One region of the Paeniglutamicibacter sp. NPDC091659 genome, then DNA from elsewhere that is predicted to be linked to it. Evidence: riboswitches for the same ligand, from Rfam matches in the RefSeq annotation. Region 1 holds a riboswitch; each other region holds the start of a gene.
What was found. A riboswitch is a leader RNA that binds a small molecule or an ion and turns the genes downstream of it on or off. The one in region 1 is predicted to bind S-adenosylmethionine.

Region 1 (7,439 bases):
CGTCGTAGGGTACCTCTTCGAGCGGCTGGGTCGCCTGGGATGGGGCAAATGGCAGATCATTGTCACCAGCGCCGTGCTGCGCGGCAGCTACCACCTCTACCAGGGCATCGGGCCGTTTGTCGGCAATGTCGCCATGGGCATCGTCTTCGGCTACGTGTATTCACGGCGGGGCCGTGTCATGCCGTTGGTCATCGCGCATGCGTTCCTGGATATCGCCGGATTCGTCGGTTACGCGCTCTTGGGTTCGGCCATCGGGGTGGGTTCCTAAAAACGGTTTGATCGCCGCATTTGTGTTCCCTTGCGCGAAGCCGGGGTCTCGCTAGGCTGACGGGAAAGCCGTTTCCCGTCAGCCCGTTTCCTCTCGGAAGAAAATGACGCCCGGGAGTTCCTCGTCAGGAGAACCGAGTGCCCGCAGCAATGAGTTCACAAAAAATGTTTCGGGTCGGGTTGATCCTGGGCATCATCGGCCTTTTCTTCAACATCCTTGTTTCGCCGATTTGGAACTGGCTGGCGATGAACCAGAACGACTTCGAACTGCCACTTGGCATGGCCGGCGCCGTTGTCTACGTCTTGCAACAAGGCGCCTTCTACGGTGGCCTGTTCCTGCTGGCTGGGTCCTTTGTCGTCCGTTCGGCGGAGGCAGCCGTGGACGGAATCCGCCAGGAACCGCAGATGCATCCCCGTGCGGAAGAGGACTGACGATCGCTGCTCGGCGATCTGTCACAGACCCCACTGATGACGGAGGGACGATGCCAAACTTCATGAGTTCGAGACAAATGTTGAGGCTGGGATTGACCATGGCCGTTGTCGGCGTGGTCTTTTCCTTCACGAGCACCGCCGTGACCCTATGGCTGTTTGGCGCTATTCCCGTGGCGTGGGACGTGTTCGCTGGCGCAGTCTTTGCGCTCCAACAGATCCTGTTCGTTGGTGGCATCTTCATGGCCATCGGATCGATCATGGTGCGGCACTTTGAGATCCTGAAAGACGAGGTACAGCGAGCCGCCGGTGGGGGAGCGGCCGGCCGGTGGCGGCAACAAGGTTAAAGAACCTCGGGGTTGTGGTGAGGCCGGAACTTCCGGTTTCACCACAACCCCGAGGCTGTTGTCTTGTCCTAATGAATCCCTATAGCGTGATCGAACCCTTGGGGGTTTCGAAGGTCACTGAGAGGATTCCCGGCGTGCCGTTGGGTGCCTGCCAGTTGACGGTGACGTCGCCGACCGGCAACTGCTCGGGCTGTCCGAGCCAGTCTGCAACGCGTTCGCTGGATCCGGCGATGCTGATCGACGAAATCTTGCCAACCGGCGGCAGTGCCTTCGACGGGTGCAGGTTCTCCGTCCCGTCATCCCAACGCAGCAGGTACGGGACCTGCGGGTCGGCGATCAAGCCGTTGACGCCGATCTGGCGCCAGGTCAGTTCCTGTCCATCGGGGAACTTCCGATTTCCCGGTACCGAGCTACGGCCTAGGCGAGCCTCGACCGGTGCCAAGTCATCAACCGCAACGCACCAGCCCATCCAGCCGCCGCCAAGTTCGGAACGGGCGCGAACGGCCTGACCGAACGGTGCCTTGTCCGATGCCGGGTGGTTCAGTACCTCGACAACTTCGAGGTACTGGTCATTCTGCAACGGGAAGATGACATTGCGAGTACCAAATCGTGGGTGAATACCGCCCTTTACAGATTCGAGTCCAAGGGCCGCGCCGATCCGAGCGGCAGTTGCCGCGAGGCCGTCGGGTCCACAAGCGTAAGTTACATGGTCCAACCTCATCATGTGCCCATCATGGCACGATGTGATCTGGCTCTCGAGTTAGGGTTACCTAACTTGAGTTTGGCTGGCGCTTTCATGGTCAAATTCGGGCCAGCGTCCCATTCCTTCCGCGTTGTCACATTTTGAGATGTTCTTGCGCGCCCGCATTTCCTTGCGCCAGACTGATTCACAAGGTCATGAGTTCCAGCAACAAGCCCCGGCTTGCTGGACGGCAACCCTCCACCGCGGTGGGGTGCCCCGGGTGAAGACCAGGCCCTGCGTCACAAGGACGCAGGACAAGCGCGGGCATGCCCCTACGTAGAATCCGACGCCACAGGTGTCGGCTACGGGCATACCCCTTGAATCCTCGAAGGGGAGAATAATGTCAAACGACTGGTCATTTGAAACTCGTCAGATCCACGTGGGCCAGGAGCCGGACGCCACCACCGGTGCGCGGGCCCTGCCGATCTACCAAACCACTGCCTTCGTGTTCCCGACCGCGGAAAGCGCTGCCGCGCGCTTCGCGCTGCAGGAACTGGAGCCGATCTACACGCGCATCGGCAATCCCACCCAGGACGCGGTTGAGCAGCGCATTGCCAGCCTCGAGGGAGGCGTCGGCGCGCTGCTGCTGGCCTCCGGCCAGGCCGCCACGACCTTCGCGATCCTGAACCTCGCGGAGGCCGGGGACCACATCGTGGCAAGCCCCAGCCTCTATGGAGGAACGCAGAACCTGTTCAAGCACACGCTGCGCAAGCTGGGCATCGAGGTCACCTTTGTTGCTGATCCCGACGACCTCGACGGCTGGCGTGCCGCGATCAAGCCGAACACCAAGGCGCTCTTCGGCGAGGTCGTATCCAACCCCCGCCAGGACGTCCTGGACATCGAATCGATCTCGGCCATCGCCCACGAGGCCGGCGTGCCGTTGATCGTCGACAACACCCTTGCGACCCCGTACCTGGTGCGTCCCATCGAATGGGGTGCGGACATCGTGATCCACTCGGCCACCAAGTACCTCGGCGGCCACGGCACGGCCATCGCCGGCGTCATCGTGGACTCGGGCAACTTCGACTTCGCCGCCGACCCGGAAAAGTTCCCGGGCTTCAACACCCCGGACGAGTCCTACAACGGACTGGTCTTCGGCCGCGACCTGGGCGTCAACGGCATCCTCGGCGCCAACCTCGCCTACATCCTGAAGGCCCGCGTCCAGCTGCTGCGCGACCTGGGGTCCGCAGTTTCCCCGTTCAATGCGTTCCTGATCGCCCAGGGCCTGGAAACGCTGTCGCTGCGCATCGAGCGCCATGTCTCCAACGCCGTGGAGGTCGCCAAGTGGCTCGAGGCGCAGCCGCAGGTCGAGTCGGTCAACTACGCCGGCATCGAATCGAGCCCGTGGTTCGAACGCGGCCGCAAGTACGGCCCCAAGGGCATCGGCGCGATTGTTGCCTTCGAAATCTCCGGCGGCCTCGAGGCCGGCCAGGGCTTCGTCGATGCACTGAAGCTGCACTCCCACGTGGCAAACCTCGGCGACGTCCGCTCGCTGGTGGTCCACCCGGCCTCCACCACCCACGCGCAGCTCACCGAGGCCGAGCGGGTCGCCGCCGGCGTTTCCCCCGGCTTGGTGCGCCTGAGCGTGGGCATTGAAAACGTTGCCGACATCATTGCCGACCTCCGGGCCGGTTTTGAGGCAGTCGCCTCGCTCGCCGAGGTTGAACTGCAGGGTGCCACTAATTGAGCGTGGAGACAGACGTGGTGCTTTACGACGCCGAAACGGCACAGACGCTGGGCTACGCCCCGGACGGGATCCTTCGGCACCTTCACACGGGTGAATACACCTTTGAAACCGGCGGCGTGCTTCCGGACGTGGTGCTGGGCTTTGAAACCTGGGGGACGCTTAACGAGGACGCGTCCAACGCGGTCTACATTGCCCACGCACTGACCGGGGATTCACACGTCGCACGCGGGCTCTCGACCGAGCCCGGCTGGTGGGACGGCTTTGTCGGACCGGGAAAGACCGTGGACACCGACCGCTACTTTGTGGTCTCGGCAAACATGGTCGGTGGCTGCTCTGGCTCCACCGGTCCGGCAAGCCTGGATCCGGACGGCAAGCCGTGGGGCTCGCGTTTCCCGTTCACCACCATCAAGGACTCCGTGCGTCTGGAAGCACGCCTGGCAGATGCCCTGGGCATCAAGGTCTGGCACACGGTTCTCGGCGGTTCCATGGGCGGGGCCCGGGTGCTGGAATGGGCTGTCGAGTTCCCGGAACGCGTGAAGAACTGCGTCGTCGTTGCGGCAACAGCGGAATCCTCGGCGGAACAGATCGCCTTTGCCCAAGCGCAGAGCGCTGCCATCCGCCTGGACCCGGACTTTGCCGGCGGCGACTACTACGCCAACGACAATGTCCCCTCGGCGGGGCTCGGCCTGGCCCGCAGGATCGCGCACATCACCTACCGTGCCGAACCCGAGCTCGAGGTGCGCTTCGGGCGCTCCGCGCAGGACGGTGAGGCTCCCGTCGGGTCGAAGGACCTGAACCGGGGCCGCTACCAAGTGGAGAGCTACCTGGACCACCAGGCCGGCAAGCTGGTGGGCCGCTTCGACGCCAACAGCTACCTGGTGCTGACCGATGCCCTGATGAGCCACGACGTGGGACGCGGGCACGGCTCGGTTGAGGCTGCGTTGTCACGCCTGGGCTCGGTGAATTTCTTCGTCTCGGCGGTTGATTCCGATCGACTGTACTGGCCCGAGCAATCGGAACGACTGGCGAAGTCCCTGCCGAACCCGGTGGAGGTCCGCTACATCACCTCGCCGATCGGGCACGACGGGTTCCTGACCGATATAGAACAACTCGGCGATGCGCTGCGAAACCAGATTTTCTCCTAGGGATCTGGTTTACGGAAGGCTGTTGAGGGACTGAAGACGTATGGCTCCGGTTGAAGAATCATTCTTCAACCGGAGCCATACGTCTATGCGGGCTATGCGGATCTAGTCGGTCAGTGCCTTGAGGCGCGCCTGCGTGTACTCGTCGCGGGTGATGAGACCGCGGGCCAGGAGGCTGTCGAGCTCGGCCAGTTTTTCTTCGATGGTTTTCTTCGGTGCCAACATTTGGGATTTGGCCGCCCGGGTTGCAAGGTCGGTCTCCAGCGTGAAGATGTCCATGCCGGCGTTCTTCGTGGTCTTGTAGTTTCGAACCCAGACGAATGCCCCAAATGCCAGGATGCCGATGAATGCCACGAAAAATATCCCCATGAAGGCTGGAACCGCATCGAAGATGAAACCCATGCCACCGGGTAAGTCGGTGGGGTCCGGGCCGAGTGTTCCGAATTGGACGGTCTCATCTGGCCCCAGCAGCTCGGTGGGGAAATCGTCGATCGTGCTTGTGCTTGCTAGGGTCATGATTTGCCGTTCTGTCCTAACTCGCGTTGGCGTGTGCATCGCCGCTGTACGGCCTGTTAACACTAGTCAAACATCAATTGATTGCAGAACCGTCGAATTTAGCCAACCGTTTTCCATTTGTGACGAATGGTTCGGTTTCTCGGTGAAATGCCTAGTCGATCGATTCGGTTCCCAGCGACGGGCCGACCGTGGGCTCGCTGAACCGAACGGCCAGGGGGCGCTTGGGTGTGATGCCGTCGCCCGAGGATTGGTGCCGGATGCGGCGAAGGACCCACGGCGCCAAATGCGTGCGGGCCCAGATTAGGTCCTCGCGGCGAGCCTCGCGCCAGTTCTTGGATTCAATTTCCCCTGGCCGGGCGTGCTGCAGGTCATGCGAAACGTTCAAGGCATCTAGTGCCATGGCCGCGATCGTGTGGTGTCCGAGCGGCGAGAAATGCAGTCGATCGTCGGCCCACATCTGCGGCTGGTGCAATTCACGCAGCGACCACATGTCTGCCACGACGGCGTCGTAGCGGGCTGCGATGGTGCGAACGTTTTCGTTGTAGATTGCGACCTTGCCTCGAATGCCGCCCAGCACCGGTGTGTCACGAATGTCGGGGCCCGTGAAAAGCAGGATGGTTGCGCCCGAGGTCGCAAGGATCCGCATGAGCGCGTCGAGCTTGTCGGCGATGGCGTCCGGATCGCCCCCGGGGCGAATGACGTCGTTGCCGCCGGCGCACAGGCTGATCAAATCCGGCTTGAGCTCAAGTGCCGGGCCCGCCTGCTCGTCGAAAACCTGGGCAATGAGACGGCCGCGGATGGCGAGATTCGCGTAGGCGAAGTCCTCGATGCCTTGGCTGAGTTGCTCGGCCACGCGGTCTGCCCATCCGCGGTAACCTCCGGGGCTGCTTGGATCAACATCGCCGATTCCTTCGGTGAAGGAATCACCCAGGGCCACGTAGCGTCGCCATGGATGGAGAAGTGCGTTGTCGGTCAATGAGCCTTCTTCGAGGGGATTGGCGATGTTGTTCACAGAGGTATTCTTACCAAAGAATATCTAAGTTACCTAAGCGTAGGTTAAGTGGCGACACCAAGGGCGCGTGGATTCTGGTTGACTGGATGGGTGAGTGAAAATACCTGGAACCCCACTGTCATCTGGTCGCGCCCCGAAGCCGAGCGAGCCGGAACGCCCTTGCTGGTGCTCTTGCACGGATACCTGTCCAACGAAGAAGACCTCATGGGGCTGGCCCCCATGTTGCCTGACGAATTCACCGTAGTCTCGGTGCGAGCCCCGCAGGCCCTTGGCCCGGGTTTCACCTGGTTCCCGCTCATGCAGGACCTGGACTACTCGTTTGATGCGGTCAAGAAGTCGGTCGCGGATCTGTGGGCTTGGCTGGAGCCGATCGCCAAGCAGCACTCCTCCGTAAGCCTGCTGGGGTTCTCCATGGGCATGGCGGTGGCCACGTCCTTGCTGCGCCATCAACCGCAGGCGATTTCCACCGTCATTGGCCTCTCGGGATTCGCGGTGCCGGGGGACGACTCCGGGTTCTTCAAGGACGAGGAGCTCGCGGGCATCAAGACGCCGATGTTCTGGGGTCGCGACCAGGCCGATCCCGTCATCACGCACGACAAGGTCGAGTACACCCACGGCTGGGCCACCGAAAACGTGCATGTCACCAAGGTGCTGTACGCAAACATGCTGCACTCGGTCAACGCGCAGGAAATGGCGCACGTGCACGAATTCCTGACGCATGTGGTGCTGAAGGGCGCCTCCGTATAACCTGACGACTTCAATGCCGGTTCGCCGGTCTGAACCTCGACGAGCTTCAAAGCCTTGTGGCGGCCGCCTGGAAATCCCAGCGACCGCCACAAGACTTGTTCAGAACAAAAGAACTAAGCGGTTTCGATCTGGACCGATTCGCCGTTCACGGTGACGGTGTCACCATTGCGGATCTGGGCCCCGCGACGGGTCTCGATCTCGCCGTTGACCTTCACCAGTCCGTCTTCGATCATCTGCTTGGCGTGCAAGCCGTCCTCGGCCAGGGACGCCAGCTTGAGCAGCTGTCCCAGCCGGATTGATTCGTCGCGGATCTGAATGTGGAATACCTCGGAATTTGCCATGCATCAATCATCGCGCATCATCCGGATGCGATGTGCATGAAGTCATGATGACGCCGATGTTTGTGGCGTAGCCGACAGAATGTCGAGCCCCGCGAAGGGTGGGAGTACGTTTCTCTAGGTAGGCATCCCGTTCCAAGGAGAAGAGTGGCACGTCCAGAACCCCGCGCGGTTGCCGGTGCATTGACCCTGGCCGGATCGGCGGGCATGCT
Region 2 (7,439 bases), on a different contig from region 1:
GCGCTCGAGGACATCCTCGAATTCACCGAGGCCTGGGCCCAGTTCGACGGGAACCAGCAGCCCGATCTTGGCGTTTCCGAAGCCGACGACGATGACGATGAGCCCGTTTGGTAGGCCGTTCCGTTCGATCCAGCTAGACGGACGAAGTCTGCTTGTAGGCCGCTGCGCGTGCCGCCCACCCCTCGGGGCCGGGGAGTGTGCGCAGCGGCTTGTTTGCAAGTGCAATGATCCCCGCCAGTGCCGCGATGGCCGCGCAGAATGACAGCAGCCCGGTCCAGCCCAGGCGCGGGAAACCGAATCCCGCGATCAGCGGGGCCAACGGCAGGGCTGCCATGCCCATCAGGGCAGAGGCGCTGGTGGCCCGGCCCAAAAGCCCGCTGGGAACGGCCGTCATGAAATAGCCGCCAATGCCGGCGTTGATTGCCGGCGCCCCGAAAAGTGCAACGGCCAGGATCACGCAAAGTGCCGCGACCTGTTCAACGAACGGCAAGACCCAGAGAGCTGCAATCGCCAGGAGCAGCCCGCCGCAGGTGAGAACACCGCTGGGAACCCGCTTGATCAGTGCGGGTGCGGTCATGCTGCCCAGGAGCATGCCGGCACCGATCGCCGCCGACACCAGGCCGATGGTCGCGGCCGATTCTCCGCGGCGTTGAAGCGCGAAAATGACCGACGTGATGGAGGCGTTGGTTCCAAGATTGATGATGACGGAAACCAGAAGGACCACACGCAGGTCCTTGCGCCGCCACAACCACTTGAGGCCTTCGCCGCTCTCCTTGGCGAAGCCGCGCACCCATCCGGTGCGGCCGGCCGGTTCCTGCCGCTTTGCTGCGGCCGCATCCGCTTCCCGGCCGGGTGCCGGCAGGACCATGAATTTGGCGAGAAGCGTTGCCGCTGCGTGAATCGCTGCGACGGCGGCCAGGGCCACGGTGTGCGAGACCGCGAGCAGAATGCCGCCGAGCGGTCCACCTGCCAAGGAAACCACTGCATCGCGCCCCTGGTTTGCGGCAAGGGCCGAACCGAGCTGCGTTTCCGGCAGCAGGTCCTTGAGCACCGCATCCGAGGCTGAGCCGAACAGTCCGTTGCGCACGGACATCAGCAGGTGAAGGGCGAGCAGGCTCCAAAAGGTCAGGTTTCCGGTGGCCGCGGCGGCAACAAGACCGAGACCGATCACCGTGCCGGACATGCCGCCGATCATCATGAGCCGGCGGCGGTTGTGCCGGTCCGCCAGGACGCCGCCGGGCAACGTGGCGAGCATCCGTCCGAGCATCCCGGCTGCGCCGATGATGCCGGCCTGTGCCGGGGAATCGGTTGCGACCAAGGCGATGAGGGGGACCGCGAAGGAATGCAAGGCGATTCCGAGGGCCGAACCGGTGTCCGAGCCGAGCCAGAGCAGGTAGTTCCGGTTGCGCCACAGCGCTGGGGTCGGGGTAGCGGCCTTCGCGCTGGTTTCAGCACTGGTTTTGGTCGTCATGCACCCCAGATTAGACCCGCACATATTATTGCGCAATAGAGTTTGCGCAACTATATTTGTGGAATCGCTACACTGGTGACATGGCTCCAAAGGAACGGAATTCCCCGGACGACGCAACCATCACCATGACCTCCTCAATGCTCAAGGCCATGGCAAATCCGCTGCGCCGCCGCATTGTCTCGATGCTCTCGGCGATGGACTCCGCCCGCGCCACCGACTTGGCCGAACGACTGGATGTCCCGGCCAATTCACTGAGTTTCCACCTCCGGGTGCTGGCTTCGGCGGGAATCGTCGAAGAGGCTCCCGAGCTGGCGCGGGATCGGCGGGATCGGGTCTGGCGGGCGGTGCATGGGCGGTTCAGTGTTGGAACCCCGGAGGCCCCCAGCGCGGCCGATGACGCCCTCGTATTGAAGTCGTACCTGGGGCAGCAGGGCCAGGAGCTGGTGCGCCAACTTCAGGCTGTCCTGGACTGGGGCAATGGGTATGCAACCGGGAACGAGCCGGACATGCGGGGCGTGCTCGACCTTTCCAACCTGATGCTCAATGCCGACGAGGTGAAGCTCCTCGAAAACCGGATCATCGACGTCGTCGGCGAAATCAAGCGGGAAAGCCTTCGCAACTCCAACGACGGCAGCGACCGCAAGCTGTGGCACCTCACCACGATGATGGCCCGCGAGGACCTTCCGGGGCTGACCGAGACATAAAAAACCCTCGGGTGTTCACCGCGAACGGTGAACGCCCGAGGGCAAAGCCAAGTAGGCCTAGGCGAGAAGCTGGCGCTTGGAGGAAATGACTCCGGTGTTGAAGCCGGCCAGGCGCAGGCCGCCGTGGAAGCGGGCGTGCTCGATCTTCACGCAGCGGTCCATGACAACCTCCAAGCCGTTGGCCTCGGCCTTGGCCGCGACCTCCTCGTGCCAGGAGCCGAGCTGCAGCCACAGGGTCTTCGCGCCGACGGCGATCGACTCGTCAAGCACGGATGGCAGGTCGTCGTGCTTGCGGAAGACCTCGACCATGTCCGGGGTCTCCGGCAGGTCGGCGAGCGACTTGTACACCGGCTGGCCCAGGATCTCGTCGAGCACCGGGTTCACGAAGTAGACCTTGTACTTGGAGGAGGACAGCAGGTAGGTCGCCACGAAGTAGGAGGCGCGCGACGGCTTGTTGGAGGCTCCGACCAGCGCAATCGACTTGGTGTTCCGCAGGATCTCCAGGCGTTCGGCGGCGTTCGGGCCGACCCAGGTGCGGGTTTCGGTGGCGCTCATTACTTGGCTCCCGTCGTGGCGGCGGCGCGTGCCGCGTCGATGGAGCAGGCGGCCCCGTCGTAGACTTCCTCGGCCGGCGCGGCAAGCACCTGCTGCGAGGCGGTCAGGGCCTGGTCCAGGTCCCAGAGGATGTCTTCGAGGTCCTCGAGTCCCACGGAGAAACGGATCAGGTCCTCCGGGACGCCGGCCGCGACCAGCTGGTCGGCGGTGAGCTGCTGGTGGGTGGTGGAGGCCGGGTGCAGCACCAGGGTGCGCACGTCGCCGATGTTGGCCAGGTGGCTGGCCAGCTGCAGCGCCTCGATGAAGGCGGTGCCGGCGGCGCGGCCGCCGTTGATGCCGAAGCTGAAGACCGAACCGACGCCCAGCGGGAGCAGTTCCTTGGCGCGCTCGTGGTGCGGGTGGGACGGCAGGCCGGCGTAGTTCACGTAGGAGATGCGCGGGTCGGCTTCCAGCCATTCGGCCACGGCCTTGGCGTTGGAAAGGTGCGAATCCATGCGCTGCGGCAGGGTCTCGACGCCCTGCAGGAGCTGGAACGCGGACTGGGCCGGAAGCGCCGGTCCGATGTCGCGCAGCTGCTCGCTGCGCAGCTTGGTCAGGAAGCCGTACTCACCGAAGTTGTCCCACCAGGAAACGTTGCCGTAGGAGGCCACGGGCTCGGTCATGGACGGGAACTTGCCGTTGCCCCAGTTGAAGGTGCCGGCCTCCACGACGACGCCGCCGAGGGTGGTGCCGTGCCCGCCGAGGAACTTGGTGGCCGAGTGGATCACGATGTCGGCGCCGTGCTCGATGGGGCGCAACAGGTACGGGGGAGTCAGCGTGGAGTCAACGACCAGCGGCAGGCCGGCGGCGTGCGCCACCTCGGCCAGGCCCTTGAGGTCGGCGATGTCGCCGGACGGGTTCGCGACGACCTCGGTGTAGACGGCCTTGGTGTTCTCGCGGATGGCCGCGGCGAATTCGGCCGGATCGGTGGAATCGACAAACGTGGTCTCAACGCCGAAGCGGCGCAGGGTCACGTCGAGCTGGGTGATGGTTCCGCCGTAGAGCTTGGAGGAGGCAACAATGTGGTCGCCCGCGCCGGCCAGGGCCGCGAAGGTGATGAACTCGGCCGCCATGCCGGAGCCGGTGGCCACGGCGCCGATGCCGCCCTCGAGCGAGGCGATGCGTTCCTCGAAGGCCGCAACCGTCGGGTTGCCGATGCGCGAGTAGATGTTTCCGTACTTCTGCAGCGCGAAGAGGTTCGCGGCATCGTCGGAGTCCTTGAAGACAAACGAGGTGGTCTGGTAGATCGGGACGGCGCGTGAACCGTGCTCGGCATCCGGGGTGCCGCCGGCATGCAGTGCGCGCGTGCGGAATCCAAATTGATGTTCGGCCATGAGGGTGGCTGACTCCTTGCGTATGTGGCAACGGCCATCCGGGGTGCGGACGGCCCTCGCCTGTGGGGCTGGGGGGTGCTTCTCCCGGGTCAATGCGGTGCCGACTCGCCCCGGAGGGGCCGCTAGGGGTCCCGCAGGGGTTCGGCACCGAAGATTGCTTACGCGCTCTCCATCGTTTCTGGCGGTAGCACCTTGTTCACCGGAGTGTGAAAGGTTGCTGCGGCGTCATGGAACCAGATCTCTCGGCCGCTCGGGATGGGGTGTTGATCCATTGTGGCAAGAAATCGACCGACAGCCAAAGATTGTGAGCTTAGGTTGCGAATGCTGAGACGAAAATCGAAGAATCTGCGCCCCCTGCATGGCCGGAATTTTGCCGGGCTAGGCTTGTGGGTATGAGTGCAACGTTGGTTTTGGTCCGTCACGGTGAAACAGCCTGGAATGCCGAGGGCCGTCTCCAGGGTCAAACGGATATCCCGTTGAACGATGTTGGCCGCGAGCAGGCCTATGTCGCAGGGCAGGAACTGGCGGGCTCGCGCTGGGACGTCCTGGCGTCGTCGACGCTGGGTCGCGCCGTCGAAACCGCGGAACTCATCGGGCAGAACCTGGGCCTGGTCCTGACCGAAAAAATCGGCGGGCTCCAGGAGCGCCACTACGGAAACGCCGAGGGCCGCGTGGCCTCCGGCCTGCCGCGCGAGGAAATCGACGTGCTGCTGCGATCGGCCGAACCCGAGGAAGCCGTGGCCGCGCGCGGCATCAGGTCGCTCTGCGAACTGCTGGAGCGCCACGAGGGCAAGCGCATCGTCGTCGTTGCCCATGGAACGCTGATCAGGCTGACCGTCGATGCGCTGGTTCCGGGTCGCAAGACGCCGATCATGCGCAACGGGCAGATGCTCGAAGTCGACATTGCCTCGCTGCGGCGCCATGCCGGCGCCCCCACGCACTAGCGAGGCCACCGCACCCGGACGCACGATGGTGGGGTGAGCGAAAACTTCTTTGGCGACCGCGGTTTCTATGCGCGCCGGGCGCGGGCCTACGACGCAATGCTGGGTTCCCCGACCTACAACAGGATCTGCTGGGGAACCCGCCCCGACCAGTACGCGGCCTTCGCGGCGCGGGCCATCGGCTCGGGCGACGGACCGCTGCTCGAGGTGGCCGTGGGGACGGCCAGAGCCACGGCGCTGCTGCATGTTGCCGGCCGCCGCCCCACGACGCTGGTGGACCTGAGCGCGCCGATGCTTGAGGTGGCCCGCGAATCGATTCGCCGGGCCGCCGGCGGGGAAGTGCCGGGGCGCATCGCCCTCGAATGCCGGGACATGCTTTCGCCGCCCGACGGACGACGCTACGAAACCATTTTGGGCCTGGGTCTGCTCCACCTGGTCCCGGACGTGGGGGCCGTGATTTCCGGGCTGGGCGACCAGCTCCAGGAACACGGGTCGCTGCGCCTGGCCTCGCTCGTTCGGGGCTCGGCCCGGTCCAACGCCTACCTGAAGCTGCTCAAGGCACACGGCGACATCGCCGGCATCCGCACGGCCGCGGAGCTCCGCGACCTGGCGGTGGCGGCAGGCGTCGGAAACGTCTCCGTGGATCGCGAAGGCGCCATGGCCTACGTGACCATTTCGCGCTAGGAATCCCCGCGCTTCAGGTCGATTGCGACGCGCTTGCTTTCGCGCTCGAAGCGGTCCAGGAGGCGCAGCAGGTCGCTGCGGTCCTCGGTACTCCACTGCCCGATCAGCTCGGTGACCAGCGATGTCCCCGAACGGGTCAGGGCCTCCGCCATGTCCCTTCCGGCGGCGGTGAGCTCGACGAGCGAAGCCCTGGAGTCCCGGGGGTCGGCCAGCTTCTGGATGGCTCCCGCTTCCTGCAGCCGGGCGACGATCTTGGAGATGTTCGAGGCCCCCGTGACCATGCGGGCGGCCAGGGCCGAAGGGCGCTGGGGCCCGGCGGAACCCAGGATCGTCACCATCGTGATCGCACCGGGGTCCAGGTGCACGCCCTCGCGTGCTGCCACGGCGGTTATGAATTCGGGGGAGGTCCATTGGGCCAGGATGCCGTTCAGGGCGTGGACGAGTGCCGGGTTCCCGGATTCCGGATGCATGGATCTAGGCCTCGGTTCCGCCGTCGACCGGCAGCACGACGCCGGTGATGAAGCTGGCCTGGTCCGAGAGCAGGAATGCTGTGGCGTTGGCGATCTCCGCGGGCCGGCCCAGACGCTTCATGGGGATTTCCGCGGCGTACCCGGCCTTGGCGTCGGCCGGCAACGAGGCCAGGGCCGCGGTTTCGATCGCTCCGGGGGCCACGGCGTTGATGCGGATCCCCAGGGCGGCGTTTTCCTTCGCGACGCTGCGGGTGAGCGAGACGACGCCGTGCTTGGCCGCGCCGTATGGCGTGAGCTGCGGGGTGGCGCTGATGCCCGCGAGCGAGGCGATGTTGACGATCGACCCGCTGCCCTGGGCCGTGAAGTGCGAAAGCTGCGACTGCAGGGCCAGGAAGGTGCCGCGCAGGGTCACGTCGATGACGCGGTCCCATTCGGCATGGGTGATGTCCTGGATCGGCTTGGGCATGGCGCCGACGCCGGCGTTGTTGACCGCCATGTCCAGGCGGCCGAACGACTCGACGGCGAAGGGAACCAGTTCCCCGACCTCGGCCGCGTCGGCGACGTTGGCGTGCTTGTAGGCGGCGCGCCCGCCGGCCGCCTCGATGAGGGCTACGGTGTGCGCGCCGGCCTCGTCGTTGACGTCGGAGACGACGACGGCGGCACCGTCGGCCGCGAGGCGCAGGGCGATGGCGCGGCCGATTCCCGCGCCGGCGGCCGTCACGAGCGCGACCTGGTTCTCAAAAGTCATGGCTGTCCTCCCTGGAAGCAATATGCTGTCGTTTGGACAGTATATGCGCGCGGGGCCGGAAAGAGCCAGAGGCCGGGCGGGGTGCCGGGGGCGGTGCGCCCCCGGTACCGGGAGGTCAGCCCTCGCAGATCTCCTTGATCTGCGCGATGCACGGTTCGTTCTGCAGGCTGGTGGTGTCCCCGAGCGTGCTTCCCTCGAAGAGCTGGGTCAGGAGCCGCCGCATGATCTTGCCCGATCGGGTCTTGGGCACGTCGGGCACGAAGACGATGTCGCGCGGCTTGGCGATCGGGCCGATCTGCCGGGCAACGTGGTTGCGCAGCTCTGCCAGGAGCGACTGCTGCCGGGCCAGCGCCTCGTAGGACAACGAGGTCCCCACGAGGCTCTTGTCGAAGGGCACCACGAAGGCGGTGGCCGCGTGCCCGGTCTTGGCGTCGGCGGTCGGGCAGACCCCGGCCTCGACGACGGCCGGGTGGGTGACAAGCGCGGACTCGAT
Region 3 (7,439 bases), on a different contig from region 1:
TGTTCCTCTCCTCGCACGTGCTCAGCGAAATCCAGCAGGCGGCCGACGAGGTCGCGATCCTGCGCGAAGGCTCGCTCGTCACGGTCTCCACGGTGGACAACCTGCGCGAAAGCGCCATCAGGCACGTGCGGGTGCTCTTCCCCGGCCACGACCGGCAGGGCGCGCGCGACCTTTGCGCCGGCATTCCCGGGATCCGCGACCTTGAAGTCCGCCAGGTACACGACGGAGGCGACCGCGGAGTGATCGAGGCGCGGGCCAGCATCGAGGGGTCTGTCGAGCCGTTGATTTACGTCCTGTCCCGCACCAGGGTCCTGGACCTGGTGATCGAGGAACCTGATCTCGAGGAAGCGGTGTTGAAAATGTACTCATCGGACAGGGGACCAGATTCCCGTTTGCCGCAGGTGGCACGCAAGTGAAAACCCAACGTTATCCATTGCTGCGCAAGGCGTTGGCGGATTCCTGGCGCTCGACCCTCGGGTGGGGCATCGGCCTGCTGGCGATCATGTCGTTGTACCTGCCGTTGTATCCGAGCATTGGCGGGAGCCCGCAGATGCGCGAGCTGCTGGCCTCCCTGCCGCAGGAAATGATCAAGGCGCTGAACTACGACCAGATTGCCTCGGGCCCCGGCTACACCCAGGCCACGTTCTTCGGGCTCACCGGCTTCCTGCTCATGTCCATTGCCGCCATCTCGTGGGGAGCCGCCGCGATCGGTGGCGACGAGGAGGCCGGACTCCTGGAACTCACGCTCGCCCACGGGGTGACCCGCACGCAGGTGGTGCTGGAACGCGCGGCGGCGCTGGTCATCCGCATGCTCCTGCTGGCGTTCCTGGTGCTGGTGGTCATCCTGGCGCTCAACGGGCCCGCGCAATTGGGCATCGATCCGTCCAAGGTCGTTGCCGGCGTGCTCATGTTTGTGCTGCTGACGCTGCTGGGCGGAACCGGCGCCCTGGTGGCGGGGGCGCTGAGCGGGCGCAGGTTGTTCGGCATCATCGCCGGCACCGCGGTCGCGGTGGTCGGTTACGTCTTCAACGCCCTGGGAAACCAGAGCCAGGACCTGCAGTGGCTGCACAACTTTTCGCCCTATTACTGGGCCTATGGCGGGTCGCCCCTGGTCGAGGGCGTCCCGTGGGCGGCGGTCGCGGGGCTGGGCGGGCTGAGTCTGGTGTTCATCGTCGTGAGCGTGCTGGCGCTGCGGCACCGCGACATCGGCGCATCTTAGGATCCAGGGAAATTGCCGGTGGGGACATCCTGCTTCAGGCGTTCCGCCGATGGCAGCCGGTTGTCCCCGTTCGCCCCAATTGCTCACCTGATGTGAGCAACCTTGCCACCAGCACATTGGCTCCCGAACGGGCTCGACCCGTACCCTGTGAGAATGCCCAACAAGGAAAAACCAACAGCGGACAACGAAAATCCACAACCGACCCCGCAACGGGTCTCGCGAGGATTCCTGTTGCTTTCGCTGCTGGCCGTGATCCTGGTGGGGTTGAACCTGCGGGCGGGCATCACCAGCGCCTCGGCGCTCTACCACGACCTGCAACAGTTCCTCGGGTACGGGCCTTTCGTTGCCGCGCTGCTTCCCTCCATTCCGACGCTGGTCTTCGCCGCGGCGGGCACGTCGACCGCATGGGTGGCCCGACGCCTGGGGCTCAGCGGAACCATCATGCTGGCCTTGTGCGTGCTGGGCGCCGGGCTTGCCTTCCGCGGGGTTCCCGCCACCTGGGCACTGCTGGCCGGAACGGTCGCCGCGATGTGCGGCATCGCCCTGTGCAACGTGGCCATGCCCTCGTTCATCCGCGAAAACTTCGCCCACAAGACCTCGATGATGACCGGTGTCTACACCATCACCATGTCCATCGGAGCCACCGCCGCATCCTCGCTCAGCGTGCCGCTGGCGATGGCCGCGGGGTCGCCCACGCTGGGATTGGCCGCATGGAGCCTGCTCGCCTTTGCCGGCGCGCTGGCCTTCATCCCGTTCATCCTGATGGCCCGCAGCGGGAAGCCGGCGCCTGCCGCCGGCCCCCGGGCCAGCGCCCTGGGCCTCCTGCGCACCAAGCGCGGCCTGGTGATCACCGGGCTGTTCACGGTCCAGGGCATCCTGGCCTACGCGATCATGAGCTGGCTGCCGACCATCCTGATTTTCCGGGGCATGCCGACCGCCCAGGCGGGCATCATGCTCGGGCTCCTGCAGATCATGTCGATTCCCGCAACGATGTTTGTGCTGTGGATGGCGAACAAGCTCAACAAGTTGCGCTCGGCCATGGTGACCTGCTCCGTGGCCGCGGGGATCGGCGTCACGGGGTTGCTGCTGTTGCCGCTGGACCTGGCCTGGATCAGCGCGATCGCGCTTGGCGTCGGCTTTGCCATCTTCCCGCTGGTGCTGCTTGTCATCTCCCACAGCGGGGAAACGCCGGAGGAAACCACGGCCATGAGCACGCTGGCGCAGTCGATCGGCTACCTGGTGGCCACCAGCGGCCCGTTCGGCATGGGCCTGCTCTTTGCGCTGACCGGCGCCTGGACCGTTCCGCTGGTCCTGCTCCTGGGCGTGGTGGTGCTCCAGCTGCTGCTGGGCATCGCGGCAAGCGCCTACCGCCGGCCGGCCCTGCGGCGCGTGGAGTAGTTTCCCCGCCCGCGGCCAGGCCTCGGGCCCATTGCAAGCAAAGCCGCAGTTGCCCAAGACCATGGTCTTGGGCAACTGCGGCTTTGTCGTCGGGCCTGGATCCAACCGGGCTAGACCTTGGAGTCGGCGTACTCCTCGACGTAATCCTCGACGTCCTTGGGACCGGAAAGGTCCATCTCCAGCAGCGACACGACGCGCGACTTGGTGACATGGCGGTGGATGATCCACAGCCCCAGGAAGATCGGGATGCCAATGTAGGAGGAGAGTACCTCCATGCCGCGACCGGCCAGCACTGCCTCGTAGTTCTGTCCCGCGATTACCACGATCAGCACGGCGAAGGCCAGCAGCGGCCCGATGGGGAAGAACGATGCCTTGTAGGGCAGGTCGCTGACCTTGTTGCCCTGCGCCAGGAAGCCGCGCCGGAACCGGTAGTGCGACAGGGCGATTCCGGCCCAGACGATGAACCCGCACAGGCCCGAGACGTTCAGCAGCCAGGCGTACGCGGCGCCCTGCCCGACGATGGCGCTGAGGAACCCGAAGAGCCCCACGGCGGCCGTGGCCAGCAGCGCGTTGATCGGCACGCCACGGGAATTGGTGCGGCCGAAGGCCTTCGGGGCCTTGCCGTCATGGGCCATGGCGTAAAGCATGCGCGTCGAGGCATACAGGCCGGAGTTGCCCGCCGAGAGGATCGCCGTCAGGATCACGGCGTTCATCAGGGCCGCGGCAAAGGCGATGCCCGCGCGCTCAAAGACCAGGGTGAAGGGCGAGGCGGCGATGTCGGCTTCGCCGGAGGCCAGCAGGCTCGGGTCGGTGAACGGAATCAGGCAGCCGATCACGAAGATGGCGCCGATGTAGAAGATCATGATGCGCCAGAAGACGGAGCGGATGGCCTTGGGGACTTCCTTCCGAGGATTCTTGGCCTCGCCTGCCGCGACGCCCACCAGTTCGGTGCCCTGGAAGGAGAACCCGGCGATCATGAAGACGGAAATGATCGATACCCAGCCGCCGTGGAAGACGTCCTCGCGGTTCTGCCAGTTGCTGAGGCCCGGGGAAGTGTCCCCGAGAATGCCGACGATCATCAGTACGCCCGCAATCAGGAAGATCACGACGGCCACGACCTTGATCATGGAAAGCCAGAACTCGCTTTCGCCAAAGGCCTTGGCCGAGAGTGCATTGACCCCCGTGAGCAGCACCAGGAACGAGCCTGCCCAGATCCATCCGGGGACCCCGGGGAACCAGAAGTCCATGATGATGCCGGCGGCCACGAGCTCGGCGGCCACGGTGATGGCCCAGTTGAACCAGTAGTTCCAACCGATCGCGAACCCGAAGGACGGGGAAACGAACCGGGTCGCATAGGTCTGGAACGAGCCAGCCACCGGGATCTTCGCCGACATTTCACCGAGCGACTGCATCAGCAGGAAGACCATCAGGCCGACCAGCGCGTAGGCGACGAGTGCGCCGCCGGGTCCGGCCTGGGCGATCGTGCCTCCGGAAGCGACGAACAGGCCGGTGCCGATGGCACCGCCGATGGCGATCATCTGGAGGTGGCGGCTGCTTAGCCCGCGCTTGAGTTCGTTGTCGGGCTTGCCGGCGTCGGTGCCGTCGCCGACGGTGTTCGCGGTGCCACGCTGCACCAGCGATTCATTTTCAAGTGTCACGGAAGTTCTGCTCATGGGTGTCATGCAACACCACCGGAGGCCATTGAAGCGACTTTGCTCACAGGGGATCCGTGTGCTGGTGCCGCTGCGTGACGTGTGTCTGGTTTCTCACATACCGCACATCCCTGTATTAGTGCGGTTTTTTCCGGGGAAATTCGGGGTGGTGGACTATACAGAGCGTCACGCAAGGTTGCCAATCCGAAGGCGTGAGCCACAGATGGTCGAATGGATAACCTTGTTCTCGTCCGCTCCGAGGCACAGTATTGCTGATGCATTGGTAGCTTCCCGGCGGTGGTCTATCTGGATCAAGACCATGCCACAGTCTTTGATCTGGGCCTGCTAGGCCCGGAAATGTCGCTCGGAGATACCGTCTGATTGCTCAGATTCAACGAAACGACACTGACTATTATGACGGGCGTTCGTCACAAAATGAGAATCGGGCCACCCCGGGGAAGACTCGACAGTGGCCCTGAGCCAGTGTTCATCCGAACCGGGTGTGATATAGGGCGATCGGCCGAATGCGCCCGTCATCGGCCGCCCAAACGCGACGAGGGGGCCACCCGCCGGATGGCCCCCTCGATCAATTGCTGCAAATAGTTAGTCGGCGACGACGAGTTCCACGCTGATCGGCGTGGGGTTGGCAATGATGTCGAAGACCGGGCAGTGCGCGTCGACGGCCGCCTGCAGCTCCTCGTAGCGTTCGCGGGTCTCGGGGCCGGACACCGTCACCTTGAGCCGGACGCCGCCGAAGCCGGGGCGAACCGTCTCATCGATTGCGAAGAGCCCACGCACGTCGAGGTCTGCCTCAGCATCGATGTCCAGCGAATCAATCTTGATCCCCAGCTGGTGGGCGTACAGGCGGTAGACGACCACCTGGCAGGAAATCAATGCGCCCAAGGCGTACTCGACGGGGCTTGCCGCCGCGTCGTCCCCTGCCAGGCCGACCGGCTCGTCGACCAGGAAGGTGTGCTTGCCGGCGGTGACTTCGGTGGCGACGGAGCCGACGGCGGTTCCGTTGGCCTTGAACGTCAGCGAGGCACTTGCGGTGTCCGCCGTGATGCGCTCGCCCCAGGCGTTTCCGGCCGCGTTGAGCTTCTCGGCGCGCAGGATGTCGGGGGTGGTTTCGAGCAGGGTCTCAGACATGGGAGATCGATCCTTCCGTGGTGGCGCGTGCCAACCACGTCGCCATACTTACGCCGGTCCGGTTGGACGGCGTCGAATCTTCACCTGGAGCACCCCGCTATGACGAAGGGGGTTGCCGTCCAACCGACCAGGGTCGTGAATGGTTGGAACTCGTGATTCTGTTGACAAGTGTGCCGGGGATACCGAGCGCGAGGCAAGAAAATGCTTCATGCAGCGTCATGAAACGGGGGACGATCCTGCCGCCATGTCAGCTGCGTGCCGGGTCAGCTGCCTGTGGAGAAAAAGAAGGGCGTGAGCAAGAAGAATGGGATGAGCAGCAAAAAGGGAATCACTGACAGGATCCACAAGATGGTGCCGACCCAGCCAGTCACCTTGCCGACCGTCGCGTCGGTGTTCAACTGCTCGGCCTCCTTTGCCTTGTTGATGGCGATGATGCCCAAGGCGATGCCGACAAGGGGAACGAAAAGGGAAAGGATGCCCAGGATCATCGAGGTCTGGGCAAGCTGTTGGCCTCGATTTAGCTCCGGGTACTGTGTCATGTTTCCTCCGACGTGATAGCTCTGGTTGCCGGAGGCCATGCGGCGGAACATCCGGTTGAATCGAGACTAGCGGAGTCCCCACGGCAAAAGGCGCAAGATGCCTTGTCGGGACGCCAAAGATGACTGCAGGTGCACTTGAGGCTCGCCCTTGGGTCATCTTCGGTTCGTGGCGATTCCGGTCGTTTGCAGATGGGTTGGGCCAACGGAGGATCGCCGCAGACGGAGAATTCCGGTTCGGGGAATTCCGAGATTGCCTTGGGTGCCGCCGGGCAATTGGCAAAAACACAAAAATAGCGACCCTCCAAGATTTGAATTCTTGGTGGGCCGCCATCTTCATGGTTTCGTGAGGATTTACGACTGGGAAGCGGCCATGCCGGCTACGACCGTGATGAGCACGAACGCGATGATGCTCAGAATGGCGAGGATGGTTCCGATCCAGCCGGTTACCTTGCCGACGGTTGCCGCAGTGTGGAGCTCTTCTGCCTTCTTGGCCTTGGAAATGGCGATCGGGCCAAGGATGATCCCGACGACGAAGAGTGACAGGATGCCGAGGATCATGGAAGTCTGGGCAAGCTGGGCGCCGCGCAGCTGCTCGGGGCTGTTCTGGATGTACGTAGGTGCTCCCTGGTACGGGGCAGCGCCATTGAACTGTGGCTGGTTGTCGGCCGGCTGAGTCATTTTTCCTCCGCGAAAAAGATGATGGTGCAAGTGAATGATGTCTAAGGTGCGTCCTTAGATTTTGAGCGTACCGGCGTTTGGCCATGAAATGGCGAAAAGCATCGCCGTCCAGCGCAACGAAATGATCACAAGTGCCATCCGAGCCGCGTGGGGCCGGAAAGTCTCGGCTGCTGGGGCCCGGGCGGCGGTATCGATCATGGTTTGGCGACGACTAACCCTCGCTCTGCTCAGACTCCGAGTCGTTGAGCCGTGCCAGCAAGTCGGCAAAACGACGGATCTCATCCGGTTCCCAATTCGACAACCGCTCGCGCATCAGGATCCTGGCCCGTGTCCCGGATGCGACCCATGCTTCCCGGGCGGCATCCGTGATGCTGACGAGCATGGCGCGCCCATCGCTCGGGTCGGGCTCCCTGGTCACCAGTCCTTGGCTCTGCAATTGCTTGATGGTCCGGCTCATGGTGGCCTTGTCCACGTGGAGTTCCGATGCCAGGACTATTTGTTGCTGTGCCTGTTGCCTGACCAAAATCGACAGGACCCTGTAGCCCAGCGGCTGCAGCTCCGGGTGGATGTCCAGCGCACGCTTGCGGATCGCGGTGCGGGCTTTGACGGCCATGATCGAAAATTGCTTCTCGACCTCTTGCATCAACGGCTCCAGCACCTGCGGATCGGCGGGCTTGTCGACGTCGGGGGTTGGCTCGGAGCTAGGGGGTTCCATGAAGTCCATATTAGTGCGTTTCCCCGGGGCCACAGGGCGGAACATCGGTGAACGACGCCGGGCCCGCGGCTTCCCCGGGGGCGGGACAA
Region 4 (7,439 bases), on a different contig from region 1:
ACCGGCTCCGACCTCGATGTCGTGACCACGACGGACGCGAAGATCGCCGCCTCGTCGGACAAGGATCAGAAGCAGGGCGCCTACGACGCCGCAGTTGCCGCACTCCTGGGCAACCCGACCAACCAGGGCCTCATCGATGCCAAGGACGCCGCCTCGGCGTTGCTGAACACCGCCATCGGCATCCTGGACACTGCGACGACCAACCACAGCAACGCTGTGTCGGCTGCCACCGCTGCGCACAATGCAGTCGCTGCCAAGCAGACCGCATTCAACAATGCGCTGGCTGCCGAGAGCGCTCGTGAAGACGAGCTGGCCGCCCTGACGACCCAGCTGACCAACGCCGCGGCCTTGGTTCCGGGTCTGGAATCCGCAAAGGCGACCGCGACCGCGACCGCATCTGCAGACGCCCTGGTTCTCTCCAACGCCACCGAAGACCACGACGACGCAGTCGCCGCGGCCTACGTCAACCCGGCGCTGGAGACCGCTGTCGACAACGCTCAGGATGCGGCCAACGACGCCAAGGACTTCGCCGAGGAGCTGGCTGCTGATGTTGCCGGTGTCGAGGGCGACGTCAAGGACGCCGAGGACGACGCCCAGTCCGCAAAGGACGTCCGCGACGCGGCCCAGTCCGCACTCGACGCCAACGCTGCTGCAATCCTGGCTGCCCAGGGCGACGTAGTTCGCGACCAGGCTGCCAAGGCTGATGTCCAGGCAAGCATCCCCGGCCTGAACGCCGATCTGGGCGCCACGATCATGAACCTCATGGGCGCCCAGAACACGGTCTTCACCAAGGGCATCGAGCTGCAGAACGCCACGGTCGCCCAGACCGCGGCCGCAACCACCTTGGCCCCGCTCGCCGCGATTCGTGATGCAGCCCAGACCGCACACGTAAACGCCGTTGCAGACGCCAATGCGGCCGCAGCTGCCGTGGTCAAGGCTGAATCCGATCTGGTCGCAGCCGACGAACTGGTGGACGAGCTGGCCAAGAAGCTGAACCTCACCGCCAACTAGCACCACCTGCTCCATCCACTGAAGCGCCCCGGGACACTTGTCCTGGGGCGCTTCAGCCTTTTCCGCCGCGTCGGGGACTGCGGATTCGCCGCCGAAGGGGCTCGCACGGGCGCAGTGTCGGGGCCTCCCGACGCCGGTGCTTTACCCGCTGTTCACCGAAGCGTGCTTTGCTCGCGGATATGACCGCCGAACCGAAGCTTCCGCGCAGTGTCCTGCCAGAGGTCCAGGCGCTGCGCGCCGTGGCGGTGCTGCTCGTGGTGGCCTACCACCTCGCGCCGCAACTGGTTCCCGGCGGTTTCATCGGGGTCGACGTGTTCTTTGCGATCTCGGGGTTCCTGATCACCGGGCACCTGCTGCGCGAGGTGCGCAAGACGGGTCGCATCGACCTGCCGGGGTTCTGGGCCGCGCGGGTGCGCAGGATCCTGCCCGCCGCGGCCGTGGTGATCATCGCGGTGCTGGGAGCCACGCTGGCCTTCCTGCCGGCCACGCAGTGGAAAGCCGTGGGAATCGCGGCCCTGGCCGCCGCCTTTTCGGTGGAAAACTGGGTGCTGGCCGCCGACTCCGTGGACTACCTCGCGGCCGATTCCGCGCCCACGGCGCTGAACCACTTCTGGTCGCTCGGTGTCGAGGAGCAGTTCTACCTGGTCTGGCCGTTGCTGGTGTTGCTGGCCGTATGGCTGGGCCAGATGCGGTATGGCCGGCGGGAAACCGCCGGCGCGTTCCCGCGCACCGCGCTCCTACTGGTCTTCGGCACGGTCGTCGTTGCCTCGCTTGCCTACTCGATGGCACTGGTGGGCTCGGGGAGCCCTGCCGCCTACTTCGTCACCCCGGCCCGTGTCTGGGAATTGGCCGCCGGCGGACTCCTGGCGCTTCTGCTGGCCCCGCACGAACCCGGACGACGACGCAACGGCCGCTGGTTCCATGCCCCAGGCGCCCGTACAGCGCTGGCCTGGGCAGGGTTCGCCGCCATCGCCACTGCGGCCTTTGGTTTTGACGCGGCCACGTCCTTCCCAGGTCTGTCCGCGGCGCTGCCGGTGGCCGGAACCCTGGCGGTGATCCTGGCCGGGGAGACCAGTGGAGCTTTGGCCCCGCAGAAAATCCTCGAACTTCCCCCGGTGCAATGGGTGGGCAACGTGTCCTACTCGCTGTACCTGTGGCACTGGCCGGTACTCATCTTCTTCCTGCACTTCTCCGGCAGCGAGCCGGACTCGGCCCAGGGAACCGGGCTGTTGGTGCTGTCGCTGCTGCTCGCCGGGGCCAGCCACCGCTGGATCGAAACCCCGGTGCGCACCCTGGCTCCGCTGTCTTCCTCGAAGTGGCGGACATTGGGCGCCGGCGCGGTCGTGGTCGCCCTGGTTACGGCGATGTCCCTGGCCCCCGGGACCCTGGCCCAACGCGACACCGTCGCGAAGGAAGACGCGGCCGCCACGCTGTTGGCGGAACCTCCGCCCGAGCTCGGTGCCGCCTCGATCCCCGACGGCGCGCCGCCCTATTTGCCGGGCAAGAAGCAGATCATCCCGGTCCCCGCCGACGCGGAGCGCGACCGCCCGCACCTGGGCGAGTGCGTGCAGAAACCGGATTCCCCGTTCACCCGCGAATGCGCCGAGGGAGCGGAGGACGGAACCCTGACCATCGCCCTGGTGGGCGACTCCCATGCCACGCATTGGTACCGGGCGCTGGAAGCCACCGCCAAGGAACACGGCTGGACGCTGCTCACCTACCTGAAGAATTCCTGCCCGTTCACTGCCACCGAGCGCATTGCCGAGAAAAACGGCAGCATTTCGTGCCACCAGGCCAACTCGGACACCTTGAAGCGGATCATCTCCCGCGGCGACGTGGATGCCGTGGTGACCAGTCACTGGGCCGGGGCCGTCCTGGAAAAGGGTGCCGCAGAGGGCTTCGCCGAGTACTGGGGCAAGCTTGAGGACGCCGGCATCAAGGTCTACCCGATCGTTGACACCCCGCGCCCCGGGACGAAGGTTTTTGCGCGGGACTGCGTGGCGCAGCATCCGGATGACCTGGAATCCTGCGGCGCCCCGGCATCCAGGGCCTTCGAGCCCAACGACTTCACGCTCGCCGCGGCCAAGCGCGAGCCGCGGGTCGGCGTGCTGGATTTCTCCGACCAGTTCTGTGTCGGCGGATTCTGCCCGGCCGTGATCGGGAACGTGCTGGTATACCGGGACAAACACCACATCTCCGACACCTACATGCGCACCCTTGCCCCGGTCTTCGGCGCCCGACTTGAGGCGAAGCTGCGCGCCGACGGACTGGACGACCGCGTGCGGTGACCGCAGTGACGCACCGCACGCGGGTCCGTCGGGTCAGGGAGCGATTTTCCGCTAGACTGGACAAGGCTGTTTCTGTCGTACCTGGCAATCGGGTATCGACGACAGCAAATGCAAAGAACCTCCTGTTGCGGAAATGCCGTGACCGTTTAGCCCAAAGGAGGTGGGTTCACATGCGTGCTTATGAATTGATGGTGCTGATCGACCCCGAGGTCGACGAGCGAACCGTTGAACCGACCCTCGGTAAGTTCCTGGACGTTGTACGTAACGATGGTGGAACCATCGAGAACGTTGACATCTGGGGCCGTCGCCGCCTGGCCTACGACATTCAGAAGAAGAATGAGGCCATTTACGCGGTAGTTAACTTCACCGCCACCCCCGCTACTTCCGCGGAACTTGATCGCCAGTTGAGCCTCAATGAGACCATCATGCGCACCAAGATCACCCGCCCGGAAGAGGCAAAGGTCGTTGCAGAGTAATTCTGCTTTTCGATCTTCGTAGAACAACACCTTTTAGGAGGCTCCAATGGCAGGCGAGACCGTCATTACGGTAATCGGTAATTTGACCGGTGACCCAGAACTACGTTTCACCCCGTCAGGGTCGGCAGTCGCGAACTTCACGATCGCTTCGACCCCGCGAACCTTCGATCGCCAGTCCAATGAGTGGAAGGACGGCGACACGCTGTTCCTCCGCGCATCGGTGTGGCGTGAGGCTGCCGAAAACGTCGCTGAGACGTTGACCAAGGGCATGCGTGTCATTGCTCAGGGCCGCCTCAAGTCGCGTTCTTACGAAACCAAAGAAGGCGAAAAGCGTAACGTCACCGAGCTCGAGGTCGATGAAATCGGCCCGTCCTTGCGTTACGCCTCCGCAAAGGTCACCCGCACCCAGCGCTCCGGCACTGGCGGCAACGGTGGCTTTGGTGGACAGCAGAATGCCGGCGCCAATGCCGGCGGATTCGGCGGCGGCAACGCCGGCGGCCAGGGTGGTTTCGGTGGCGGCAACGCCGGCGGAAACAGCGGTGGCGGCTGGAATGCACCTGCAGCCGATCCTTGGGGCGCTCCTGCCGGAGGAAACAACGGCGGATGGGGCAACCCGGGTTCTGACGAACCGCCCTTCTAAACAAAATTATTCACCATCCCGCAGAAAATTCTGCGGGCTCCACCTGATAAAGGAGCTCCACGATGGCTAAGGCTGAACTCCGTAAGCCCAAACCAAAGTCCAACCCCTTGAAGGCCGCTGACATCACTGTCATCGACTACAAGGACGTAGCATTGCTGCGCAAGTTCATTTCGGATCGCGGAAAGATCCGTGCCCGTCGCGTTACCGGCGTTTCCGTTCAGGAACAGCGCAAGATCGCACAGGCCATCAAGAACGCGCGTGAAGTAGCCTTGCTGCCTTACTCCGGCGCTGGCCGCGGCTAAGGAAGGTATACAAACATGGCAAAGCTCATTCTGACCCACGAAGTTACCGGCCTCGGTGCCGCAGGCGACATCGTTGAGGTGAAGAACGGTTACGCACGTAACTACCTTCTCCCGCGCTCGTTCGCCATCACCTGGACCCCGGGCGGTGAGAAGCAGGTTGAGTCGATCAAGGCCGCCCGTGCTGCTCGCGCCGTTGCGTCCTTGGAAGAAGCACAGGCACTTGCCGCCGCTATCTCCGCCAAGCCGGTCAAGCTGACCGTCAAGGCCGGCGCTACCGGTCGCCTCTTCGGCACCGTCAAGACCGACGACATCGCCAAGGCTGTTGCAGCCGCCGGCGTTGGCGCGATCGACAAGCGCAACATCGAGATCAACGATCACATCAAGTCGACGGGTAACTACTCGGCTACCGTGCGTCTGCACACCGATGTATCCGCGACCATCTCGCTGCTGGTTGTTGCTGCAAAGAAGTAATTCTCTGCACACCCATCGCCCCTCGGGACGATAAGCGATTGAGGACTCCACCTTCGGGTGGGGTCCTCATTGCGTTAACCGATCGCTTGGGTGCCTGCATGGGGCCAACGAGCCGGCATCGACCAAATGGTGCGGAGGCCCTATATCGACAGATGAGGACGAAAAGCGAATGTTGGTCGCAGAATGTTCGATTCTTACGCTTCGTGACCCATTGTGTCGAAACAATCTTTGACTGAAGCTAAACCTTTCTCCTAACGTTAGTCATGAATCAAGAGTGTCAACGCAAAAGCCCTGGCTTGTTGACCGGCAACCCTCTCGCGGTAGTGGGGTGCTCCAGGTGACGATTCGGCCCGCGGGACCCCGGGGGCAAGTACTGCACACTGGATGATGGGCAGCTGCGCTTTTGGCGCGTACCCGATTCAAGGTGGGCATGAAGCCGAAGGACCGAGCCATGACTCTTGCAACAGACCTCACCCCAGACACCTTGCGCAACGTTTTCGCCCAGCATCCCTCTGGCATTGCTGCACTGTGCGCCATCGTCGACGGTGAGCCGCAGGGCATCGTCGCCTCGTCGTTCACCGTCGGCGTTTCGATGGATCCGCCGTTGGTGATGTTCGCGGTCCAGAACACCTCGCGCACCTGGCCGGTTGTTCGATCCAGTGCCCGCATCGGGGTATCCGTGCTCAGCGAGAAGAACGAGGGGGTTTGCCGCCAGATCGCTTCCAAGACAGGAGACCGCTTTGCGGGGCTCCGCCTGGATTCCACCGACGAGGGCGCCCTCCTGCTCCATGATGCAAGCCTGTGGCTCGATTGCTCCGTGGAGCAGGAGATTCCCGCGGGCGACCACCACGTCGTGCTGCTGCGCGTGCACGGCCACCAGACGAGCGATGAAACGAATTCCCCGCTGGTCTTCCACGGGTCGGCATTCCGTCGACTGGAAGCCGAACAGCTCGTCTCCTAGACGCCACTCGGAAGCACAGGGCCTGCCGGTAGCGATCCGCACCGCATGTTGGGTCTACCGGCAGGCCTCCTCTTTTCGGTGGAAGCAGCGAGGCAGGCACCGCCCCTGCGACTAGGAAGGGTCGTGGACGACTTCCATCATGTGGCGGTACCCGTACCGCGCCAACTCCGTGAGAACCCCGAAGTCGACGTCAGCGAGCTTGTTGACATACAGGCATGCGACACCGCGCTTGTGCTTTCCCAGCTTGCCCAAGAGCTCCCCGGACTCCGGCGCAATGGTCAGGCCATAGAGAGCCAGGATCGTTGAGCGGGGCGAGAACCCGATCGCGCCGGCGTCGCCTTCCCGGCCTGAATCGTATTTGTAGTGGTAGGTTCCGAATCCGATGATCGTCGGCCCCCACATGGTCGCCGGCTGCCCGGAGACTTCCTCCATCATCTCCAGCAACGCACGTGAGTCGGCGCGCCGAACGGGGTGGGTGACGGAGGCGATGAACTCGTGTGGATCAACCCGGGTGGGGGTTGTTTTATTGGCGGCCATGCGAGCCAGTATTACAGCGCTGTCGACGGTCATCAACCTTGTTAATCCCCAGATTTCCCCGAACCCCGTGGATAGCTGTGGATAGTTTGTGGGTAACCGTGGAAACCGACGGAGATTAACCGCGGAATCTCGGGGTTTTTGCGTGTATAACCAAGTTTTTTACTCCGCAAACCTGTGGATAACTACTTTCTGTCCACAGGCATGTAAATGCATAATACCTAGTCAGCTCTATATTTTTGGCAAAAATCATCGGTAATCCACAATGTTCTCCCCAGACTGTGCACACAACACGCCGCAAGGTGCACAGGTTATGCACAGCCCCTGTGGATAACGGTGTTGGGTTTGAGGCAAATGGGGTCTAAGGTGACAGTGTTCCCCACCTATTTCCACAGGCTTGCGTGTCTCTTCGCACACGTGAGATTGGACGTACCAAAAGGTCGGCCGACCCTGCGACACTGAAGTAGATAATGATGCGGAAAACCGGGAACCCGCGAAGCTTGAAGGGAAAATCCATGTCGCTGTCCAGCACGGAAGCCACGTCCGAATCCGACTATGGCCGTACACCGCCACAGGATTTGGTTGCGGAGCAGAGTGTGCTCGGCGGCATGATGCTCTCCAAGGATGCCATCGCCGACTGCGTTGAAGTACTGCGCGGCATGGACTTCTACCGCCCGGCTCACGAATCGATCTTCGAAGCAATCATCGACCTATACGGACGCGGCGAACCTGCCGACGCCGTGACCGTCTCTGACT

Region 2: linked by a shared signal. The riboswitch ahead of ACIQLF_RS07740 (O-acetylhomoserine aminocarboxypropyltransferase/cysteine synthase family protein) and the one ahead of ACIQLF_RS17520 (bifunctional o-acetylhomoserine/o-acetylserine sulfhydrylase) in region 1 are both predicted to bind S-adenosylmethionine.
Region 3: linked by a shared signal. The riboswitch ahead of ACIQLF_RS03565 (OsmC family protein) and the one ahead of ACIQLF_RS17520 (bifunctional o-acetylhomoserine/o-acetylserine sulfhydrylase) in region 1 are both predicted to bind S-adenosylmethionine.
Region 4: linked by a shared signal. The riboswitch ahead of ACIQLF_RS00775 (flavin reductase family protein) and the one ahead of ACIQLF_RS17520 (bifunctional o-acetylhomoserine/o-acetylserine sulfhydrylase) in region 1 are both predicted to bind S-adenosylmethionine.

What each region holds. Positions count from the first base shown of each region.
Region 1 covers NZ_JBIVTO010000011.1:2,518-9,956, forward strand. The annotation lists gene ACIQLF_RS17500 (CPBP family intramembrane glutamic endopeptidase) at 1-268, shown strand, start outside; gene ACIQLF_RS17505 (hypothetical protein) at 418-699, shown strand; gene ACIQLF_RS17510 (hypothetical protein) at 798-1,043, shown strand; gene ACIQLF_RS17515 (VOC family protein) at 1,123-1,767, opposite strand; SAM riboswitch class IV at 1,937-2,052, shown strand; gene ACIQLF_RS17520 (bifunctional o-acetylhomoserine/o-acetylserine sulfhydrylase) at 2,126-3,472, shown strand; gene ACIQLF_RS17525 (homoserine O-acetyltransferase) at 3,475-4,617, shown strand; gene ACIQLF_RS17530 (SHOCT domain-containing protein) at 4,720-5,130, opposite strand; gene ACIQLF_RS17535 (SGNH/GDSL hydrolase family protein) at 5,282-6,142, opposite strand; gene ACIQLF_RS17540 (alpha/beta hydrolase) at 6,233-6,889, shown strand; gene ACIQLF_RS17545 (RNA-binding S4 domain-containing protein) at 7,003-7,230, opposite strand; gene ACIQLF_RS17550 (DMT family transporter) at 7,375-7,439, shown strand, end outside.
Region 2 covers NZ_JBIVTO010000003.1:9,878-17,316, forward strand. The annotation lists gene ACIQLF_RS07720 (hypothetical protein) at 1-114, shown strand, start outside; gene ACIQLF_RS07725 (MFS transporter) at 134-1,471, opposite strand; gene ACIQLF_RS07730 (ArsR/SmtB family transcription factor) at 1,552-2,175, shown strand; gene ACIQLF_RS07735 (CoA-binding protein) at 2,233-2,730, opposite strand; gene ACIQLF_RS07740 (O-acetylhomoserine aminocarboxypropyltransferase/cysteine synthase family protein) at 2,730-4,103, opposite strand; SAM riboswitch class I at 4,270-4,365, opposite strand; gene ACIQLF_RS07745 (histidine phosphatase family protein) at 4,496-5,047, shown strand; gene ACIQLF_RS07750 (methyltransferase domain-containing protein) at 5,081-5,728, shown strand; gene ACIQLF_RS07755 (MarR family winged helix-turn-helix transcriptional regulator) at 5,725-6,198, opposite strand; gene ACIQLF_RS07760 (SDR family oxidoreductase) at 6,203-6,946, opposite strand; gene acs (acetate--CoA ligase) at 7,062-7,439, opposite strand, start outside.
Region 3 covers NZ_JBIVTO010000001.1:781,348-788,786, forward strand. The annotation lists gene ACIQLF_RS03545 (ABC transporter ATP-binding protein) at 1-416, shown strand, start outside; gene ACIQLF_RS03550 (ABC transporter permease subunit) at 413-1,219, shown strand; gene ACIQLF_RS03555 (MFS transporter) at 1,373-2,617, shown strand; gene ACIQLF_RS03560 (amino acid permease) at 2,728-4,290, opposite strand; gene ACIQLF_RS03565 (OsmC family protein) at 4,873-5,418, opposite strand; SAM riboswitch class IV at 5,458-5,576, opposite strand; gene ACIQLF_RS03570 (DUF4190 domain-containing protein) at 5,682-5,996, opposite strand; gene ACIQLF_RS03575 (hypothetical protein) at 6,309-6,635, opposite strand; gene ACIQLF_RS03580 (MarR family winged helix-turn-helix transcriptional regulator) at 6,847-7,350, opposite strand.
Region 4 covers NZ_JBIVTO010000001.1:164,126-171,564, forward strand. The annotation lists gene ACIQLF_RS00745 (hypothetical protein) at 1-1,011, shown strand, start outside; gene ACIQLF_RS00750 (acyltransferase family protein) at 1,191-3,299, shown strand; gene rpsF (30S ribosomal protein S6) at 3,470-3,775, shown strand; gene ACIQLF_RS00760 (single-stranded DNA-binding protein) at 3,822-4,415, shown strand; gene rpsR (30S ribosomal protein S18) at 4,478-4,717, shown strand; gene rplI (50S ribosomal protein L9) at 4,733-5,188, shown strand; SAM riboswitch class IV at 5,455-5,567, shown strand; gene ACIQLF_RS00775 (flavin reductase family protein) at 5,640-6,149, shown strand; gene ACIQLF_RS00780 (DUF1801 domain-containing protein) at 6,261-6,686, opposite strand; gene dnaB (replicative DNA helicase) at 7,199-7,439, shown strand, end outside.